4 regions of the Exiguobacterium sp. s91 genome follow, and region 3 is predicted to be linked to each of the others. Evidence: riboswitches for the same ligand, from Rfam matches in the RefSeq annotation. Region 3 holds a riboswitch; each other region holds the start of a gene.

Region 1 (4,998 bases), on a different contig from region 3:
TGAAGACGACCGCGAACCCAATCGTTCCGGCAAGCATCATCGCCCGCCGTCCATAACGGTCCGACAAGGTACCGCCGATGAAACTCATGACGAGACTGGCGATCGCCGAAATACTGAGCACCCAGCCAACATCGACCGGATCAAACTTTAGAACAGTCGTCATGTAGATGGCGAAGAACGGCATCGTGATGAACGTGCCGAGACGTGAGAAAAACGTCCCGAACAAGACCCCGAGTGTCAACGGATGCAGTTGACGTATGCGTTGCATATGATTCCCCCTAACCCCTGTTTCAGACAAATGAAAAGCATCCTTCCATTATATAGGAAGGATGCCGGTTTCGGTGAACTTATTTGCTGACTGGAACGACCGCACCTTTGTACTTGTCGAGGATCCAATCTTGGTTTTTCTTTTCGTGCAGAACGTCAAGAAGTGCTGTGACACGCTTGTCTTTCTCATCACCATCACGTGTAACGATGATGTTGACGTATGGTGACGACTCATCTTCTGAAGCGATCGCGTCTTTCAGTGGGTTCAGACCGTTATCGATCGCATAGTTCGTGTTGATGAGGACAGCGTCGCCTTCATTGTTTTTGTAAGCTTGCGGAAGAAGTGATGCTTCGATGTTCGTTTTGAACTTAAGTTTCTTCGGGTTCTCCGCGATATCACCGAGTTGTGCATCTGTCGTTTTACCGTCTTTGAGCTTGATCAATCCTTCATTTTGAAGGAACGTCAAGACACGACCGCGTTCCGCGACGTTTGAGCTCGTTAAGATCGTTGCACCGTTTGGTAACTTATCGAGTGACTTGTATTTCTTCGAGTAGATACCGAGTGGTTCAACGTGGACGCCACCTGCGTTCGCGAACTTATATGATTTGTTTTCTTTCTCTTGTTGCTCGAGATACGGTACGTGCTGGAAGTAGTTCGCATCGATTTCTTTTGAAGCGAGTGCTTTGTTCGGAAGTACGTAATCTTGGAACTTCTGGATCTCAAGTTTGTAACCTTTTGCTTCATATTCTTTTTTAACGTGCTGAAGAATCTCAGCGTGCGGTACGTTTGAAGCACCGATGACAAGTGTTTTGTCGTCGCTACCTGATCCTGATGATTTTTCGCCACATGCAGCAAGGCTGATTGCTAAGACGGATACAGCAGCAGTACCTACGAATTTTTTCCAAACTTTCATGAATGATTCCTCCAATATGATTAAGTTTTGAATTAACGTTTATCGATTGCTCGGATCAGCAAATCACCAATGATTTGGATGACGAAGACGATCGCTAAGATTAAGAGTGTCGCAATGACGATGACATCGTTTTGAGAACGCTGGAATCCTTCGATGAAGGCCATGTCCCCAAGTCCACCTCCGCCGACTACTCCGGCCATTGCCGTATAACCGACAAGTGAGACGAGTGTGACCGTGATACCAGAAACGATGGCAGGCAACGCTTCCGGGACTAAGACTTTATAGATGATTTGGAACTTCGTCGCTCCCATCGATTCAGCTGCCTCGATGACACCTTTATCGACTTCGCGTAACGCGAGTTCAACCATCCGACCGTAAAATGGTGCAGCACCGAAAATCAGTGCCGGTAATGCTGCCGTTGGTCCGAGGAACGAACCGACGATTGCTGTCGTAAATGGAATCAATAAGATCAGTAAGATGATGAACGGAATCGAACGGAAGACGTTGACGATCAAGCTCAACACTGAATAAAACGCCCGATTCTTGAACAATAACTCTTCGTTTGTCGCATACAATAGTAAACCAATGATCAAACCGAGGACGAATGTCGAAACCCCAGCGATTGCCGTCATATAAACGGTACTGCCTGTCGCTTCCCACACCATGTTCCAATCTAGATTGTCAAAGAATGAAATCATCGGTGATCCACCTCCACTTCAACATCACTGGCTTGAAGCTTCGTGATGACCGCTTGTGTTGCTTCTGTTTCCCCGATCAACTGAATGAACAGTGTACCGAGTGCCCCTTCCTGCGATTGACCGACGTTTCCGCCGATGATATTGAACAGGACCGGTGAATCCTTCATGACTTCCGCGAGGATCGGGCTTTCCGCTGTCGATCCGACGAACGTCAACTGAACGATTTTTCCGGTTGGGTACCGTTCGCGTAGTTTCGCGAACGTTAACTCGTTCTCTGACGGTGACGTCAATTGTTTGACGAATTCCTTCGTCATCGCTTGCTTCGGATGACGGAAGACTTCTGCGACCGGTCCTTGCTCGACGATTTTACCGGCTTCCATGACGGCGACCCGGTGACAGATTTTTTGAATGACGTGCATCTCGTGTGTGATCAAGACGATCGTCAGTTTCAGTTTTTCATTGATGTCGACGAGTAACTCAAGGATTGAGTCCGTCGTCTTCGGATCGAGTGCACTTGTTGCCTCGTCACATAAGAGAACGTCCGGGTTCGATGCCAGTGCCCGAGCGATACCGACACGTTGTTTTTGACCACCCGATAATTGTGACGGATAGGCTTTTTCGCGTCCGTCCAAACCAACGAGTTGGATCAGTTCCGCTACCCGTTCCTTGCGGTGTGCTTTCGGGAAGCCACCCAGCTCGAGTGGGAACATGATGTTCTCTTCAACCGTCCGTGACCATAGTAAGTTGAAGTGCTGAAAGACCATCGAGACATTCTTGCGGACGCCTCGTAATTCCTTTGGTTTCAGTGATGTCATCTCAACACCATCGATTTGGATCGAACCACTCGTTGGTGCTTCAAGCATATTCAGCAATCGGATCAAGGTCGATTTCCCTGCTCCGGAATAACCGATTATTCCAAAAATTTCACCGCGCTCGATTGTCAGATCGACATTCGCGACGGCTTCGACCGCTCCGCGCTTTGAGCGATAAATCTTTCCTACGTCTTGTAAACGAATCACAACTGTCCCTCCTAAAATAAAAAAAGTGCGCGCGTTTTAGAGCAAACGCGCGCACTTTTCAGTACACAAAACCATTTGCTCTCATCTCCCAGACTTTTGTCTGCTGGAATTAGCACCACTTCGGATTAGATCCGCGGTTGCCGGGTTTCATCGGGCCAGTCCCTCCACCACTCTCGATAAGAGTTTCGGTATTAAGTTTGTAGAATATATTCTGAATATTAGCAGGGGTTATTTTTGTTGTCAAACAGTTTTTTCAGAAACTTTTTCGAGGAACGTGAAAGCACGTGTTAAGTCTTCTTTCAAATCTTCCGCGTCTTCAAGTCCAACTGAAATCCGGACGAGACCGTCTGTGATGCCGAGTTCTGCCCGACGCTCTGCTGGGATCGACGCGTGCGTCATCCGTGCCGGCACCGAAATCAGACTCTCGACGGCACCAAGACTCTCAGCAAGTGTGAAGAAGTGTGTCGCCTCGACGAGTTTTTCTGCATTCGCTGCTGAACCAACATCAAAGCTGATCATCCCACCAAACCCAGTCGCTTGTTTCGCTTGGATGTCGTGACCAGGATGCGATGCAAGTCCTGGGTAGAAGATGTTCGAGACGATATCTTGCGCTTGTAGGAACGCAACGAGATCATGGGCTGTCTCTTCGATCGCATCCATCCGGATACCGAGTGTACGAAGACCACGGACGAGCAAGAAGCTGTCTTGCGGTCCAAGCACGCCGCCTGTCGAGTTTTGGATGAAGTGCAGCTCTTCGCCGAGCGCATCATCTTTGACGACGACAAGTCCAGCGACGACGTCCGAATGTCCGCCGATGTATTTCGTCGCACTGTGCAAGACGATGTCTGCACCAAGTGCGAGTGGTTGTTGATGATAAGGTGTCGCGAACGTGTTGTCGACGACGAGTTTAAGATCGTGACGTTTGGCAATCGTTGCGATGGCTGCGATGTCCGTCACTTTCAACAACGGGTTCGTCGGTGTTTCGACGTAGACGATCTTCGTGTTGTCTTGGATCGCTGCTTCCGTTGCCGCAAGGTCCGTCGTATCGACGAATGTCACTTCGATGTTGAACTTCGGTAAGACACGTTGCATCAAGCGGAACGTACCACCGTAGACGTCATCTGTCATGACGATGTGGTCGCCAGACTCAAGCAAGTGGAAGACGGCATGGATTGCTGCCATCCCAGAACCGAAGGCAAAACCACGTGCGCCACCTTCGAGATCCGCAATCAATCGTTCGATGCTCGTCCGTGTCGGGTTCGCTGTCCGTGAGTATTCGTATCCGTCCTTGAGTTGACCGATTTTATCCTGCTTGTATGTGCTTGTTTGATAGATCGGAGGTGTGACGGCTCCTGTTGCCCGGTCGACACCTGTTCCTCCATGAATCAATGCTGTCTTCTTACGCATGAGTTTCGTCCACCTTTTCAAAGATTTGTTGGCTTAAGTAGCGTTCGGCACTGTCTGCGAAGACGGTGACGATCGTACTGCCGGGGTGACGCTTTGCGATATCAAGCGCAGCAACGAGCGCTGCACCTGCTGAACTACCGACGAGTAATCCTTCGCGAGCAGCGAGTGTATGAACCGCGTCAAATGCATCGCGGTCAGAAATCGTATGAATCTCGTCGACGAGTTCACGCGGAACGAGACTTGGCCATTTTGCTGTTCCAATGCCTTCTGTCTTATGCGGACCGGCTGGACCACCATTTAAGACGGAGCCTTCCGGTTCGACGATCGCTGCTTTTGTACCGAGACGTTGTTTTAAGAAGTCCGCTGTTCCGGCGAACGTACCACCTGAACCACAACCGGCAACGAACCAGTCGATGTGCGACAAGTCCGCAATCAGCTCAGGACCGAGTGTCCGCTGATACGTGACTGGATTCTCTTCGTTTTCGAATTGTAACGGAACGTAACTGTTCGGAATTTCCTGACCGAGTTCTTTAGCCCGGTCGATAGCCCCTTGCATATCGAGTTCAGTCGGCGTGTTGACGACGGTTGCGCCGAGTGCCCGCATCAACGTCTGTTTTTCTTGACTGAATTTTTCCGGAACGACACAGATGACTTGAAGATCATATTTTTTAGCGGCGAGCGCCAAGCCGATGC
Region 2 (4,998 bases), on a different contig from region 3:
TCTTTGGGGCAGCGCGAAACATCGAACACGGTGGTAGTTTGACGATTCTTGCGACAGCTCTCGTTGAGACAGGATCGCGCATGGATGACGTCATCTATGAGGAATTCAAAGGGACGGGCAACATGGAGTTGCATCTCGATCGTAAGCTGTCAGAGCGTCGGATCTTCCCAGCGATCGACATTCGGAAGTCCGGTACACGGAAGGAAGAACTCTTGCTTCCGAAAGAGCAACTCGATGCACTTTGGACGATTCGCCGGACGATGAACGAGTCGAACGAATTCGTCGATACGTTCCTACGGAAGATTCGCGATACGAAAAATAATGAGGAATTTTTCGTCGAACTCGAGAAGGAAAAGAAGAAGGCGGTCCGACGCGCACCGGCTAAACCACGTACCGTCAAGAAGGAAACGACGACGGAAAAATAACTATTGCGACGCGCAAAAAAATCGTTTAGTATAGGAAGGTAACTTACTCTGGCTCAGCAAATGAACCAGGGCGGAAGGAGAGAAATCAACCATGAAACAAGGAATTCACCCTAACTACAACAAAGTAGTATTTATGGATTCAACGACTGAGTACAAATTCTTAAGCGGTTCTACTCGTTCTTCGAACGAAACGATCACTTGGGAAGATGGTAACGAGTACCCACTCATCCGTGTGGATGTGTCTTCAGACTCGCACCCATTCTACACAGGTCGTCAAAAGTTCAATGCGGCAGATGGTCGTGTCGATCGCTTCAACAAAAAATACGGCCGCAAGTAATCACTTGCCGGTTCTTAAAAAAACAGCCTGCCTCCATTATGGAAGCAGGCTGTTTTTGTATAGACTGAATTGTGAACGATACGCGAGATACGTCTTCAAGACGAAGGAGAAGGCGATTCCACCGGCAATTCCGATTAAATACGGCATGACTTCCGGATGTGCCAAGATATAGTCCATGACTTTGTGGAACGAGAGGTGACGACCGACGAAGTAGCCGGCGCCTAAGAACACGCTGATCCAAATCAACGCACCTGTATACGCATAACTCGCAAACACGCGAAACGGCATTTTCGAGACACCTGCAAAAAAGGCAGAGAGTTGGCGGAGACCAGGTATGTAGTAACCGATGATCAAGACCGATTTTCCGTAACGACGAAATCCGGCTTCAGCGGAAAGAATATGTTTTTCTGAGATACGCATTTTCGGTCCGACGCGGTGTAATAGTGGCATACCGAGTTTTAATCCGAGTAAATAGCTGATCGTCATCCCGATACAACTGCCGGCGTAAGCGGCGAGGATCGTACCGACGAGTGGTAGATTGCCTTGATGCATCCAAAAACCGGACAGGACGAGCAGGGTCTCATCAGGAACCGGCAATCCCACGATACCACCTGCGAGAAGGACGGAGAGACCAAGGGCACCGTATTGGTGCAGGATGTCATGTAAGAGATGATGAATCGGGGACACCTTCTTTCGTGAGAGTCTTCTTCTTCAGTGTACAGGAAATAGGGGACGGTTGGAATGAAAGGACAAAAATTCTAGGTAAAGAAAAAATGAATTTTGATTTCCGGAAGTCAACCCTTTTTCTCGATACCGTTTCGGGCTATACTCGTTAAAGTGACTATTTTTAGAGGACGGTGTCGGACGATGATGCATGTAATAAATCAGTACGGCTGGATCGAAGTAATTTGTGGCAGTATGTTTTCCGGGAAATCGGAAGAGTTGATTCGTCGTGTCAGACGGGCGCAGTACGGCAAACTGCCCGTTCAAGTATTCAAGCCGGCAATCGACGACCGGTACCATGAAGAGCATGTCGTCTCTCATATCGGCAACTCCGTCGTGGCGATTCCGATGGCGACGAGTCGCGATCTCTACGCAGCAGTAGCAGAGGAAACACAAATCGTCGGAATCGATGAAGTTCAATTCTTTGATGATGAGATCGTACAAGTCATCGAAGCACTTGCACAAGACGGAAAACGCGTCATTTGTGCAGGCCTTGATCAAGATTTCCGGGCAGAGCCATTCGGCAAGATGCCGGAATTACTGGCGCGCGCAGAATTCGTGACGAAGCTGCAAGCCATCTGTCTTTCGTGTGGTGATCCGGCTTCCCGGACACAACGGTTGATTGATGGAAAACCAGCGAACTACGATGATCCGATCATCCTAGTGGGCGCTTCAGAATCGTATGAGCCACGGTGCCGCCATTGCCATGAGGTGCCTGGAAAGCCGAAGCCGCTCCAATCGGTGCAGCACCAAGAAAATTAAAAAAGACGTACCGATCGCGGTCGTCCTTTGATGTAACAGCTATTCGCTTTTAAGTGAATAGCTGTTTTTTTATTATCCCGTTTCCTGTGAGAACCGGCTTGAGCGTTCGATAAAGCGGATCGTCTCACGAACGATCAAATCCTGATCATGATCGAGGGTCGCGACGTGGTACGAGTTCAGTAAACAGTAGCTTCGTTTATCATTCGTTCCGATGTGCTGATGCAGATAATCCGAGCTCGACGGCGGGACGACGTGATCGGTCGCCGAGTAGAGAATTAATGTCGGCAGAAGGATTGATCCTAAGCGTCCTTTCGTTTCATCCATCAGACGGACGAGTTCGAACGCACAACGACTTGGAACGAGGTCATAGATGATTTCGAAAGCAGACCGTTTGATGTCCGGTGCCCCTTCCGGTAAGTACTGTGGACCGTCCTCGAACGAAAGTGCTTCATAGGATGGAACGGAAAGTGCGGCATTGATCGTAATGATGCCGGCAAACGGAATGCCGTCAGCAGCGAGTGACAGTGCAAGCGTCGCACCCATCGATTGACCGATGACGAAGACTTGATCGCATGTTTCTTGTAAACGTTCATAGCCGTCTTGCAGGCTTTGCTTCCAACATCGAGCAGTCGATTGTTCAAACTCGCGGACGTTCGTTCCATGTCCGCGTAAGCGCGGGGCATAGACGGTAAAACCTTCAGCAGCGAATGCCTCACCGACGTCGCGGACACTTTGCGGAGTGGCATTAAAACCATGACAGATTAGAATACCGATCGGTCCACCTTGAAAATAAAACGCTTCAGCACCAGTCAATACAGGATAGTTCATCATTACTATTTTTCCTCCATTCATGAAAAAAACTCGTCGACGTCACTGCTTGGACGCCCACGAGTTTTTCACCGTATCATCCAAAGCCGCGCTTTGCTGGTCGGAGCACCTTACAGATTGCAGGTTGCCGTGAAGTCATAGAGCCAGGTCTCTCGTTCACTCTTGATAAATATCATATTGGAATTGTCGGAATAATCATTGAAACGATGGTAGCACGACCAAAAATGACTTGTCAAATCTTTCTTGACGAATCATGATCCGTTGAGTAAGCTAACTCATAACTTGTTCATCCATCGATATGCGCCAAATGGATTATTTTTGCAAAGTTGGTTGACTTTTAAAGTTTCGACCCGTAATGTAAAAATTAGTTTTACGACATAAGCAACAACGCAACAACACACATACGAATTTCATACCGCAATACTTATCCAGAGAGGTGGAGGGACTGGCCCTACGAAACCTCGGCAACAGACTCATTATGAGCACTGTGCCAATTCCATCAGACAGATGTCTGAGAGATGAGTAGAGTGGATTCTGCCACTGTGCGGATCCAGGTCTCTTCTTGTTTCTCAAGAAGGGACCTTTTTTGTTGAATGAAGGGGGAAAACGGAATGATCGCATTTCATCAAGTCAAGAAAACGTACGTCACGAAAGATCAGACGATCGCAGCGCTCGACGGTGTCGACCTGACGATCGAAAAAGGCGAAATCTTTGGTGTCATCGGCTTTAGCGGTGCCGGAAAAAGTTCACTACTCCGCTGTGTCAATCTATTAGAACGACCGACGTCAGGAACGGTGACGGTCGATGGAGAAGATTTAACGCAACTGTCTCCGAAAAAATTGCGCCAAGCAAAACAACGGATCGGGATGATCTTTCAGCACTTCAATCTATTGAATGCGAACACGGTCTTTGCGAATGTCGCGAAACCACTCGTTCTCGCAGGCGTCAAGAAAGACGAAATTCGCCGCCGGGTGACGGAGTTACTCGAATTCGTCGATCTCGCGGACAAGGCGGATCATTATCCGGATCAATTGTCGGGTGGGCAGAAACAGCGCGTTGGTATCGCCCGGGCACTCGCGACGCAACCTTCCGTCCTCTTATGTGACGAAGCGACGTCAGCACTCGATCCCCAAACGACACATCATATTCTCCAGTTATTAAAACGTATCAATGCGGAGTACGGGATCACGATTCTCTTGATCACCCACGAGATGGGCGTCATTCGGGAGATTTGCGACCGCGTCGCTGTCATTGAAGCTGGGAAACTGATCGAGTCAGGAACGGTCTTTGATGTCTTTTCAAACCCGCAGACCGAGACAGCACAGAACTTCGTCCGCTCCGTCATGCACGACGAGATTCCAGCATCGATTCGCCAGTTGATCGAGTCCCGGAATGCGAATCCGATCTATAAGATTCATTTCCTCGGACATCACACCGGGCAGCCGCTCTTATCGCAAGTTGCGAAACGCTTTGACGTCGATGTCAACATCTTGCACGGTAGCATCACGGAGTTGCAGGATACGCCGTTCGGCACCTTACTCGTCGAGTTGATTGGTGAGCAGGCTGAAGTGAAACGAGCGTTACACTACATCGATCAGGCACAGGTGACGGTCGAGGAGGTACTTGCTCATGCTAGTTAATTACAGTGATATCTGGACAGCATTTTTGCAGACGATGACGATGGTATCCGTTTCGCTCTTATTCTCGACCTTGATCGGCTTACCACTCGGGATCCTGCTTGTCGTCACGCGAAAAGGAGCATTGCTTGAAAATGTCCCGCTGTTCACGTTCTTCAACAGTATCGTCAATATTTTCCGCTCGATTCCGTTCATCATCTTACTCGTCGCGATCATCCCGTTGACGCGCTTGATCGTTCAGACATCGATCGGAACAGAAGCCGCCATCGTCCCGCTCGTCTTTTAC
Region 3 (4,998 bases):
CGCAAGTGCCGTTCCATAAGCAGCGGTCGCAATCGATCCAGCATTACAAATCGTTAGGATCCGGTCGCCTGACTGGAACAATTCCAGTGCATGAATCCCGATTTGACGTGACGTCTGCGCATCCTGGTCGTATAAGGCGACCGTCCGTTTTTCCAACCGTTCGCGAATCTCTTCTACCGACGTCCCGTCTTGAATGATTGGATTCAACTGATTGAGTACATTTCGCAAATTGACGGCCGTCGGTCGTGTCGCGAGTAACGTCGCCGATGTCTCAAGCAAGGCTTGCTTGTAGACCGGTAGCGCCGCTTCAAACCGGTATGCTTCTTGAACGAGCACGAATCCACCGAATAAACTGATCGCAGGCGCGCCCCGGACACGTAGTTGTTTAATCGCCTCAACCGCTTGCGCGAGATCAGCAATGACTTCATAGTGCTCTTCTTGCGGTAGACGTGTCTGATCGAGAATCGTCAAGACACGGTCTTCGTAACGAATACTTTGGACGAATGTAGTCATCGGCTGAGTTCCTCCGTTACGTCAAAGTTTCGTAAATCATCGAATGTCCGGCATTCTGTACGGCGTTTGATTAACGCCGCTCCTAGACGAAGAGCGTGACGTTTCCGCTCTAAGCGTTCCGTCGTTGAATCGATTGATTCTAAATCAGCGACCGGTGCAAGACCAATCGTCCGCCGAATCAATTCGCAACCGGCAAAGCCAAGGGCATCCTGCAAGATCGTGCTCAGTACATCATCGACGAGTCCTGATGCCTGGAACGGTTCGACGGCTTCCCGTTCCCATAATGCACGGAACGTTGAAGCGAACGTCAGCCAGAACGTGTCGATGTCGCGAATCCGGGCATCACGAAGTGCTGAATAATCGGGGTATGCTGCAAAGAATAAGTGGGCGATGAACTGTCCGACATCGAATCCGAATGGACCATAAAAGGCGAATTCAGGGTCGATGACCTTCGTTTCCGTCGCCGAGGCGAAGATGCTTCCTGTATGTAGATCGCCGTGTAACAAGGCGTCCCCTTTTGTGATGAAGAGCGCTTCGAGTTTTGCGACTTCGCGTTTTAACTCATCGTCTGCCCATAGATGTGCCACCTCTTCTTCCAGTCCGGATTCAATCTCGTTCGTCTCCGCGTCATGGAACGGATCCGTGAAGATTAACTTTTCCGTGATGTCGCACAAGTCTGGATTGTAGTACGTTCGGGCGACACGTTTCTTTTCAACCGGACCAAGCGCAAAGTCCGATGTATGGAATAACGTCCGAGCGAGATAAGAACCGATATGTTCCGCAAGCAACGGATACTGTTCACCTGCGAGTAAACCGCTTCGAACGATCGTCAGATGTGAAAGATCTTCCATGACCGTATACGCCTCTTCATGACTAGCATGAAAAACACGTGGCACGAACGGTACGGCATGCCGTGCGAATTCACGGAGTGCGGATTGCTCGATCCACGCTCGTTCGAGCGATAACGGCCAGCTCTCCCCGACGACCTTCGCATATGGTAATGCTTGTTTTAAAATCAAGCGATGTTCGCCTTCTCGAATCCGAAAGACGAGGTTGAGGTTCCCGTCGCCAATCTCTTCTGCTTCGACGGCTCCATCGCCGATCAGTCCTAATGTCCGAACACGATCAATCGCGTCCTGTTCTGTGAATGCTTTATATGTCATCTCAGTTTCCCCCTATGTGATACACGAAAAAGCGCCTCTTTTCGTCATCGAAAAGAGGCGCAGAAAAGTCACTGCGTCCTCTTATCTCTCAGACGAAACGTCTGTTGGATGTAGCACCGTGCCTAGTGGTCGGTTGCTGCGGCGTCATCGGGCCAATTCCCTCTGCCAACTCGCGATAAGAGTCGTATGTAGTTGTCGTGTGTGATATTGATTTGAATCTTACGCAATCGACTTCCTCGCTGTCAAATCGAAATCAAGCAGAAACGGACATCATTTTTAAGTCATCTATAGAAAGAGTATTTTCAAAAAAATAAATTTTCTAAAAATAGTTTGACAAGTGGCGATTCTCATGTAAAAATTGCAATTAGATTTCACAATTTCATCCAATTCTTATCAAGAGCAGACGGAGGGACAAGCCCTACGATGTCGCAGCAACCGACCTTTTGGCACGGTGCTAATTCTTGCAGCTACTAAGCTGACAGATAAGAGTCCACGTTCGAATCATTCATGGTCTCTTGTCGCTGACGAGAGACCATTTTTTTGTTGAAGGAGGAAAGACATGGCTTATATCACTGCTACTTATCAATTGACTGCCCGTGATCGAATCGAGCAACGCGCTGAACAACTCGCGCTTGGTCTGACAGTCGGTTCTTGGACGGAACTGAATCATCTCGAACAACAACAACTCGCCTCGTTCAAAGGGGAAGTCGTACATACCGAAGAGCGCGATGGCAAAGGATATATCACGATTCGTTATCCGGAACATAACGTGTCGCGCGACTTTTCTGCGATTCTGACGACCGTCTTCGGGAAACTCTCACTCGACGGTGAAATCAAACTAACAGAATTGCTACTACCCGATACATTTACGTCGGACTTTCCAGGTGCGAAATTCGGGATCGAAGGGGTCCGCTCCTTGATCGGTGTCGAAGATCGCCCATTATTAATGAGCATCTTCAAAGGAGTCATCGGACGCGATTTATCGTTCCTTCGTGATCAACTCGAAGGACAACTCGCTGGTGGGATTGATCTCGTCAAAGACGATGAGATCCTATACGACAATCCGTTGACACCGACGATTGACCGGGCACGGATCGGACGTGAGGTCATCGATGCTCACTTCCAACGGACCGGTAAACGTGCGTTATATGCGATCACACTCAACGGTCCCGTCTTTACGCTCAAGGATCAAGCCAAGCGATTGATTGATGCTGGAGCGACCGCATTCTTGCTGAATACCTTCACATACGGACTCGACGTCTTACGCGAACTGGCGAGTGATCCGGAAATCAACGTTCCGATCTTCAATCATCCAGCATATAGCGGTGCGTTGATCGCTAGCCCGAATCACGGAGTCGCAGCTCCTGTCTTACTCGGCACATTACCGCGTGCTGCTGGAGCAGACTTGACGCTATTCCCGTCTCCTTACGGCAATGTCGCTTTGCCAAAGGATGTCGCCCGTGGCATCGCGGTCGAAGCGACCCGTCTCGGTCAGACGAAATCGATCTTCCCGGTTCCTTCAGCCGGTATTCATCCTGGACTCGTCGCTCAACTCGTACGGGACTTCGGTATCGATTCCGTCATCAACGCCGGCGGCGGCGTACATGGTCATCCGCAAGGTGCTGCGGCTGGTGTCATTGCTTTCCGCCAGGCGCTCGATGCGGCACTCGCAAATGAATCCCTATCGGCGGCAGCATCGCGTCATGAAGAATTACGGATCGCCCTTGACGCTTGGGGGATCAAGTCATGACCGTACGGATTCTTTGTGACTTCGACGGTACGGTGACGACGCAAGATAACATCATCGCACTCATGCAGGCATTTGCGCCAGCTAGTGACTTCGAACCGTTGAAACGCGGCGTACTCGACCGGACGCTATCGATTCAGAGTGGTGTCGGGCAAATGTTCGCACTTCTGCCGTCTGACGGAAAAACAGCCTATCTTGACTTTTTGTTGGAGCGTGCAGTCATTCGCGACGGATTTTCGGAGTTACTTCAGTACAGTCGTCGTCAAGGAATCGATTTTTCGATCGTCAGCGGTGGAATGGACTTTTTCGTCGAACCGATCTTAGCGCCACTCCTTGAACAAGAACAGATTTACTGTAACGTCGCCGATTTCAGTGGTCCATTCGTCCATATCGATTGGCCAAACGCCTGCGATGCCCATTGTACGAACGGGTGCGGCTGTTGTAAAACGTCCGTTGCCCGGGCATTGCGCAAAGACGATGACGTCATCATAGTCATTGGTGACTCGGTGACGGACTTCGAACTCGCGAAACAAGCGGATCGTGTCTATGCCCGTGATTATCTGATCACGTTGTGTGAAGAGAACGATATCGCCTATACACCGTTTGAGACGTTCCACGACATCGTTCATGATTTAACACGAGCGGAGGTGACAACATGACATTCATGCGACGGTATGAAGAGCTACGCGCCATCAAACAAGAGCTTGCGGCGCGCGATTGGTTCCCTGGTACGAGTGGCAATCTCGCCATTCGGACGTCCGGTGTCCCGGTTGAATTCCTTGTGACGGCAAGCGGAAAAGATAAACGGCAGACGACTCCTGACGACTTCGTTCATGTCGATGCGACCGGTCAATTGATTGGTGAGCAATCCGGGCGTCCTTCCGCTGAGACATTGCTCCATGTCGAAGTGTTCAATCGAACGGACGCCGGTTGTTCTCTGCATGTCCATACGATTGCGAACAATGTGATTTCGGAACTCTATGGCGATCAAGGCAGCATCACCTTTTCCGGTCAAGAAATCATCAAGGCACTCGGACACTGGGAAGAGGATGCGACGGTCACGGTACCGATCATTCCGAATCATGCGGACATTCCGACGCTTGCCGCTGCTTTTGCACCGCATGTCACAGCGGACAGTGGTGCCGTCCTGATCCGCAATCACGGGATCACGGTCTGGGCACCGACCGCCTTTGAAGCAAAGAAACACCTCGAAGCCTTCGAGTTTTTATTCAATTACACGTTGACGTTGCAATCATGCCGTCAATCCATTCATTAAAAGGAGGAATCATCTCATGGCAACAGTCTTATTCCAAGAAACAAACACACGGTATACGGATCAAACGGAAGTCGCTGACTTCCTTGCGTCACGCGGCGTTCTTTACGAACAGTGGGACGTTTCGAAACTTCCAGCGCCTCTCGTTGAGAACTTCACACTGACGGATGCAGACAAACAAACGATTCTCGATACGTTCGCTCCCGAAATCAAAGACGTATCAGAACGTCGTGGGTATCAGACAGCTGATATCATCTCACTTTCGGATACGACACCGAACCTTGATGAGTTGCTCGTCAACT
Region 4 (4,998 bases), on a different contig from region 3:
TGCCAGACACCGAATCCGATTTGGGGAATCGTAATACCGTTTGAAAGTTTTGCGTATTGCATGTGTTACTCCTCCTCATAAAACGTAGTTTAGATTTGCTCGTTTAGTTTAGCATGAACGAACGAAGACGTCCGTTTCCATGCTCATGGAGGAATGAAATAAGGTAAAATAGAAAAGAATCGTGAGATTTAATCGTGTGTTAAAAGAGGGGGAGAAAAGATGGCTCAAAAGAATAAAAAGCTATCCAAATGTACTTGGCTTAGCATTGGCGCCTTGTTAGTAACGCAGGCAGTGGGTCTGTTTCTTAGTGCGCGAAAGTCAGGACGTAATCCATGGGTGTGGGGAGGCGCTGGACTCGTTCAGTTCCCGCTTCCGGCAATCGCTTACTTAATCTTAGAACGACAAGCGAAGCAGAATAAATAATAAAACAGGTCCAATCGTCGACGCGATTGGACCTGTTTTATGGTTACGAAGAAATTTTTTCTTGCTTCGTCGCTGTCTTCTTCATGCGTGGTAAGCCGAAGAAGATGGCAATTGATCCACAGACGAAGAGGAGGAACGGATAGAACAGATACGGAATCAGTTCCGGTGAAGCCGTTTTCGTCAATTCTGCTGCGATCAATAGTTGTGCTCCATACGGAATGATGCCTTGAATACCACAAGAGAAGATATCAAGGATACTCGCCGATTTTTTTCGATCGACTTCATACGTATCGGCGATTTCAGCTGCCAGTGGTCCAGCGACGAGAATCGAGATCGTATTGTTTGCAGTCGCGAGATTCGTTGCACTAACGAGTGCCGCCATACTGAATTCGGCACCACGACGCTGTGAAATCTTGCGTGTCAGCGTCTCTTTTAAGAAGGCGATTCCACCGTTGAACGTAATCAAGCTGACGAGACCACCCATGAGGAGCGTCAAAATGGAGATCTCCGCCATGCCCATCATTCCTTCAGACATCGAGAGGACGAAGCCACTCAAGCCGAAACTACCATCAATCATACCGATGATGCCGGTGAGTAACGTACCACCAATTAAGACAAGAATGACATTGACGCCAAATAGTGCAAGGACGATGACAGCGAGATATGGAATCAACTTGTAGAATTCAAATGCTTTTGCTTCGACGACGTCACCAGAACCAGAAACGAATGCGAGTAGGATGACCGTCAAAATAGCAGCCGGTAGGACGATCATGAAGTTCGTCCGGAATTTATCGCGCATGTTCGTTTTTTGGGTCCGGACGGCGGCAATCGTCGTATCCGAGATGAACGACAAGTTATCGCCGAACATCGATCCACCAACGACAGCAGCCGCTGCGATCGCAACGTTGATGCCTGTCGCTTCATGAATACCGAAGGCGATTGGCGCGAGTGCAGCAATCGTTCCAGTCGATGTCCCCATTGCCATTGAGATGAAGGCAGCGATGATGAACAGACCACTCATGAGGAGCGACGGAGGTAGGAACGTCAAAGCAGCATTAACGGTCGCATCGATGGCGCCGATTGCTTCTGCTGTTCCAGAAAACGTACCGGCTAGTAAGAAGATGAAGACCATGATCATGATATCAGGATTTCCGGCACCCGTTGCGATTCGTTCGACCGTTTGATTGATGGATCCTTTCGTCGTGATTGCAGCAAAAATCAAAGCGATCAGTGCGGCGATAAGGATCGGAAATTTGTAAAAGTCGTCATAGAAGATCCCGGCTCCGATGAAGAGAACTAGGAATACGACGAGGGGAAGCAGTGCCCATTTGTTAGGCGTGATCGTTTCATTCATTGTTGACACCTCGTTTCTCAAAGATACAAAAAAAGACCCCTTCGCAAGAAAGAAGGAGGTCTTTATGAAATAAAGACGCTCTTCTTATCTCTCAAGCTTTCGCTTGCTGGATTTGGCACAGTACGAATCAAATCGTCCGCTGCCGAAACATCATTGGGCCAGTCCCTCCGTTTCTCGCGATAAAAAGAAGTCATTCAATTGTTGTAAAACACGTTTCTTACCGTACCGCATTGAGTAACGCGTGTCAACTGTACTTTACTGAAGTGCCTTTTTCAATGTTTGGACGTTTTCTTCCATCAACTTGAAATAAGAGCTGTTTTGTTGCGCTTTCGTGACCGACTCTAGATTATGAATCGTCACGGATTCAGCTCCGATTTCTTTTTGGATGACACGTGCGACCTTTGGTGAGACCGTCTCTTCGAACGCGACGTATTTCAAATCATGCATCCGTGCTTCTTTCACTAAAGCGGCCAGTTGCTTTTGTGACGGTTCATCGGAAGGAGAAATTCCCGCAATCGGCAGTTGTGTGAAACCATATCGTTCTGCGAGGTAACCGTAAGCGGCATGCGTAACGAGAAGTTCTTTTTTCGATCCATCAGCGACAGCTTGTTTAAATTGTTCGTCCAATTCATCAGCTTGCTGATCGAACGCTTTTAAGTTTTTCTCGAATGTTGCTTTGTCTTTTGGTACTTCTTTTGATAAAGCAGTTGTAATCGAGCGTGCCATTGCTTTTGCGTTGACAGGATCGAGCCAGACGTGTGGATCGTATTTTCCATGGTCATGACCCTCTTCTTCATGCGCATGTTCATCCGTTGCATGATCATCGTGCCCTTCTTCTTCGTGGGCATGTTCGTCTTCACTATGCTCCTCTTCTTCATGTGCATGAAGTGTAGCATCCGATTCTAGCAAGTTGACGTCCTTACTCGTCTCGACGAAGCGGACATCCGTGCCTTTTAGACTCTCCTGGATTTTTTTCGAATACGGCTCGAGCGTCGTACCGGTTAAGAGGAACAAGTCGCCCTTAGCAATCTCGGTGAGTTGTTTTGACGTCGGCTCGTAAGAGTGGGGGTCTGCTCCAGGTGGGACGATCATCTTGACGTTGACTTGATCCCCTCCGATTTCGCGGGCAATAGCAGCCGTCGCGAACGTTGATGCATAGACTTCTGTCTGGGTTTTATCTGAAGTCGATGAATCGGTATTCGAACCGCAAGCAGCGAGAACACTTGCACTTGCGAAAGCGACTGTTAAAGCGGGAATGATTTTTTTCATTATATGATACCTCCATTATTAAAACGTAACTATTCCGATTTGGACTTTCTCACTATAGCGGAACGCTGGTGAAGCGTCAAGTACGAATACCGAGACGTTCGACTTCTTTTAAAACGGGGTAGAAGGATAATAAAGTGAAGAAACTGGCACGTCTTTTGGAGGTGATCAAGTGAAACGTGAAACTGCATGGCTAATGGGGGGAGCTGCGTTATTGACGACGGCAGCAGCGGGAGCGAGTATCTGGAACAATTATGGTGCATTGCTTCGATGGACCGAACCCGCCTTGCCACTCACAGAAAAACAACTTGCACCGCGGACGCTCACCTACAAACAGGTGGGAGACTGCATCTTACAGCTCGATCTCTATTATCCACCGGGAGAAGGACCGTTTCCAGTTGCCATCTATGCACACGGTGGTGCATTCGTTCGTGGAGAGCGCGATGACATGTTCTGCTTTAGTCCAATCGTCGACCGTCTGCTTGAACTCGGAGTTGCCGTCTGTAGTATTGAGTATCGTTTGTTCGAAGAGGGCAGTTATTTTCCGGATAACCTCGAAGATGTACGGGATGCGTTATGTTTTTTGAATAAGGAAGCAGAGGATCTTCGCATTCTAAGAGGACGGATGATGGTATGGGGAGACTCAGCAGGAGCCGCACTCATGCTGACGACGGCACTTGCCCCATCTGCTTTCGTCGGTGAGCGCGATGAGCGGCACATGCCATTGATCAGTGGTGTGATCGCTTTATATCCACCGACGAACTTTTTGTTGTTTAATTTCATTCAGACTTGGATTGCCCACATTAAGTTCTACAAGGGGGGACGAGAAGAATGGCGCAAGCTGATGACGCACGTCTCACCCGTCACGCACCTAACATCGGATGCCCCGCCCATCATGCTCTTGCACGGTAAAAAAGATCCGATCGTCCCGTTTTCTCAAGCTTTGCATTTCGTTGAGAAGGGAGCCGATGTCGGAGCCGATGTTCGTTTGTTTTCCTTTCCGAATGGCACCCACTCACTTGCCAGTTTCGCTCAGACGGAAAATCCGTTAAAGATTGAGCGATTGCTTGAACGAATTGAACGTTTCACCTGTCAGGTGCTACTGTTGCCACCGCGACAACTTCCGAATGGAAAACATGATACAATCAGTCATATTTCTTAAATGAGGGAGACAGAGACATGACTGAAATTTGTTTAGTGCGGCATGGTCAGACGGATTGGAACTTAAACGAACGGATTCAAGGAAGAGAAGATATCCCGTTGAATGCAACAGGAAGAAGACAAGCGGAACTTAGCGCCGCTTATCTATCGAATGAAAAGTGGGATGTCTTGTTAGCAAGTCCCTTGTCGCGTGCCGTTGAGACAGCAGAAATCATCGGTCGTGCTGTTGGTTTAACGATTACAGCGACAGACGAGCGACTTGTCGAACGCGAATTCGGAGCCGCTTCCGGTGAACCAGTCGCAGCGATTTACGAGGCCGTTCAAGCGAACGATACGACGCTTGTGCCGGGTCTTGAAACGGAACAAGCCATCCAGGATCGCGTGTTCGAGGCGCTACAGGAAGTGACACGCATGTATGAAGGGAAACGAATTCTAATCGTCTGTCACTCGCATACGATCAAGGCAGCATTATCATCGATTGACGCGACATTTAGTTACCGGACACCTTTGAAAAACGCGTGTGCGAATTATATCCAGCATACGGATCGCTATACGATTGATCGAATCAACGTAGCGGACCACATCACGGACGAGGTCGAAAAACCTTAAGAGACGGGCGTGTTCGGATGCTCTGTCAAATATTGTTTGAACGTTTCTTTAGCGATACTTGTGATATGGGCACCACGTTTTGAACGACGATCCTTATACTCCTGAACGAGTTCTTCGCCAGCGAATCCATCTTCGACGACTTCGCGTAAGATCGATTCAGATAAATCATTTTTCATCATGACCAT

What was found. A riboswitch is a leader RNA that binds a small molecule or an ion and turns the genes downstream of it on or off. The one in region 3 is predicted to bind S-adenosylmethionine.
Region 1: another riboswitch for S-adenosylmethionine. It lies ahead of KNQ06_RS02275 (methionine ABC transporter ATP-binding protein); the one in region 3 lies ahead of mtnK (S-methyl-5-thioribose kinase).
Region 2: another riboswitch for S-adenosylmethionine. It lies ahead of KNQ06_RS00410 (methionine ABC transporter ATP-binding protein); the one in region 3 lies ahead of mtnK (S-methyl-5-thioribose kinase).
Region 4: another riboswitch for S-adenosylmethionine. It lies ahead of KNQ06_RS13265 (Na+/H+ antiporter NhaC family protein); the one in region 3 lies ahead of mtnK (S-methyl-5-thioribose kinase).

Annotation. Positions count from the first base shown of each region.
Region 1 covers NZ_JACSMZ010000001.1:454,322-459,319, reverse strand. Annotated here, with positions in the region: gene KNQ06_RS02290 (MDR family MFS transporter) at 1-268, opposite strand, end outside; gene KNQ06_RS02285 (MetQ/NlpA family ABC transporter substrate-binding protein) at 348-1,181, opposite strand; gene KNQ06_RS02280 (methionine ABC transporter permease) at 1,214-1,879, opposite strand; gene KNQ06_RS02275 (methionine ABC transporter ATP-binding protein) at 1,876-2,898, opposite strand; SAM riboswitch class I at 2,977-3,081, opposite strand; gene KNQ06_RS02270 (bifunctional cystathionine gamma-lyase/homocysteine desulfhydrase) at 3,139-4,305, opposite strand; gene KNQ06_RS02265 (PLP-dependent cysteine synthase family protein) at 4,298-4,998, opposite strand, start outside.
Region 2 covers NZ_JACSMZ010000001.1:67,560-72,557, forward strand. Annotated here, with positions in the region: gene rho (transcription termination factor Rho) at 1-425, shown strand, start outside; gene KNQ06_RS00390 (type B 50S ribosomal protein L31) at 517-762, shown strand; gene KNQ06_RS00395 (DedA family protein) at 799-1,449, opposite strand; gene KNQ06_RS00400 (thymidine kinase) at 1,633-2,247, shown strand; gene KNQ06_RS00405 (alpha/beta hydrolase) at 2,320-3,078, opposite strand; SAM riboswitch class I at 3,146-3,247, opposite strand; SAM riboswitch class I at 3,497-3,600, shown strand; gene KNQ06_RS00410 (methionine ABC transporter ATP-binding protein) at 3,687-4,715, shown strand; gene KNQ06_RS00415 (methionine ABC transporter permease) at 4,705-4,998, shown strand, end outside.
Region 3 covers NZ_JACSMZ010000002.1:15,109-20,106, forward strand. Annotated here, with positions in the region: gene mtnA (S-methyl-5-thioribose-1-phosphate isomerase) at 1-513, opposite strand, end outside; gene mtnK (S-methyl-5-thioribose kinase) at 510-1,676, opposite strand; SAM riboswitch class I at 1,755-1,858, opposite strand; SAM riboswitch class I at 2,064-2,165, shown strand; gene KNQ06_RS11540 (2,3-diketo-5-methylthiopentyl-1-phosphate enolase) at 2,236-3,426, shown strand; gene KNQ06_RS11545 (2-hydroxy-3-keto-5-methylthiopentenyl-1-phosphate phosphatase) at 3,423-4,082, shown strand; gene KNQ06_RS11550 (methylthioribulose 1-phosphate dehydratase) at 4,079-4,699, shown strand; gene KNQ06_RS11555 (1,2-dihydroxy-3-keto-5-methylthiopentene dioxygenase) at 4,716-4,998, shown strand, end outside.
Region 4 covers NZ_JACSMZ010000003.1:12,997-17,994, reverse strand. Annotated here, with positions in the region: gene KNQ06_RS13275 (aldo/keto reductase) at 1-62, opposite strand, end outside; gene KNQ06_RS13270 (hypothetical protein) at 220-423, shown strand; gene KNQ06_RS13265 (Na+/H+ antiporter NhaC family protein) at 467-1,777, opposite strand; SAM riboswitch class I at 1,859-1,963, opposite strand; gene KNQ06_RS13260 (metal ABC transporter solute-binding protein, Zn/Mn family) at 2,033-3,046, opposite strand; gene KNQ06_RS13255 (alpha/beta hydrolase) at 3,216-4,205, shown strand; gene KNQ06_RS13250 (histidine phosphatase family protein) at 4,223-4,813, shown strand; gene KNQ06_RS13245 (YwpF family protein) at 4,810-4,998, opposite strand, start outside.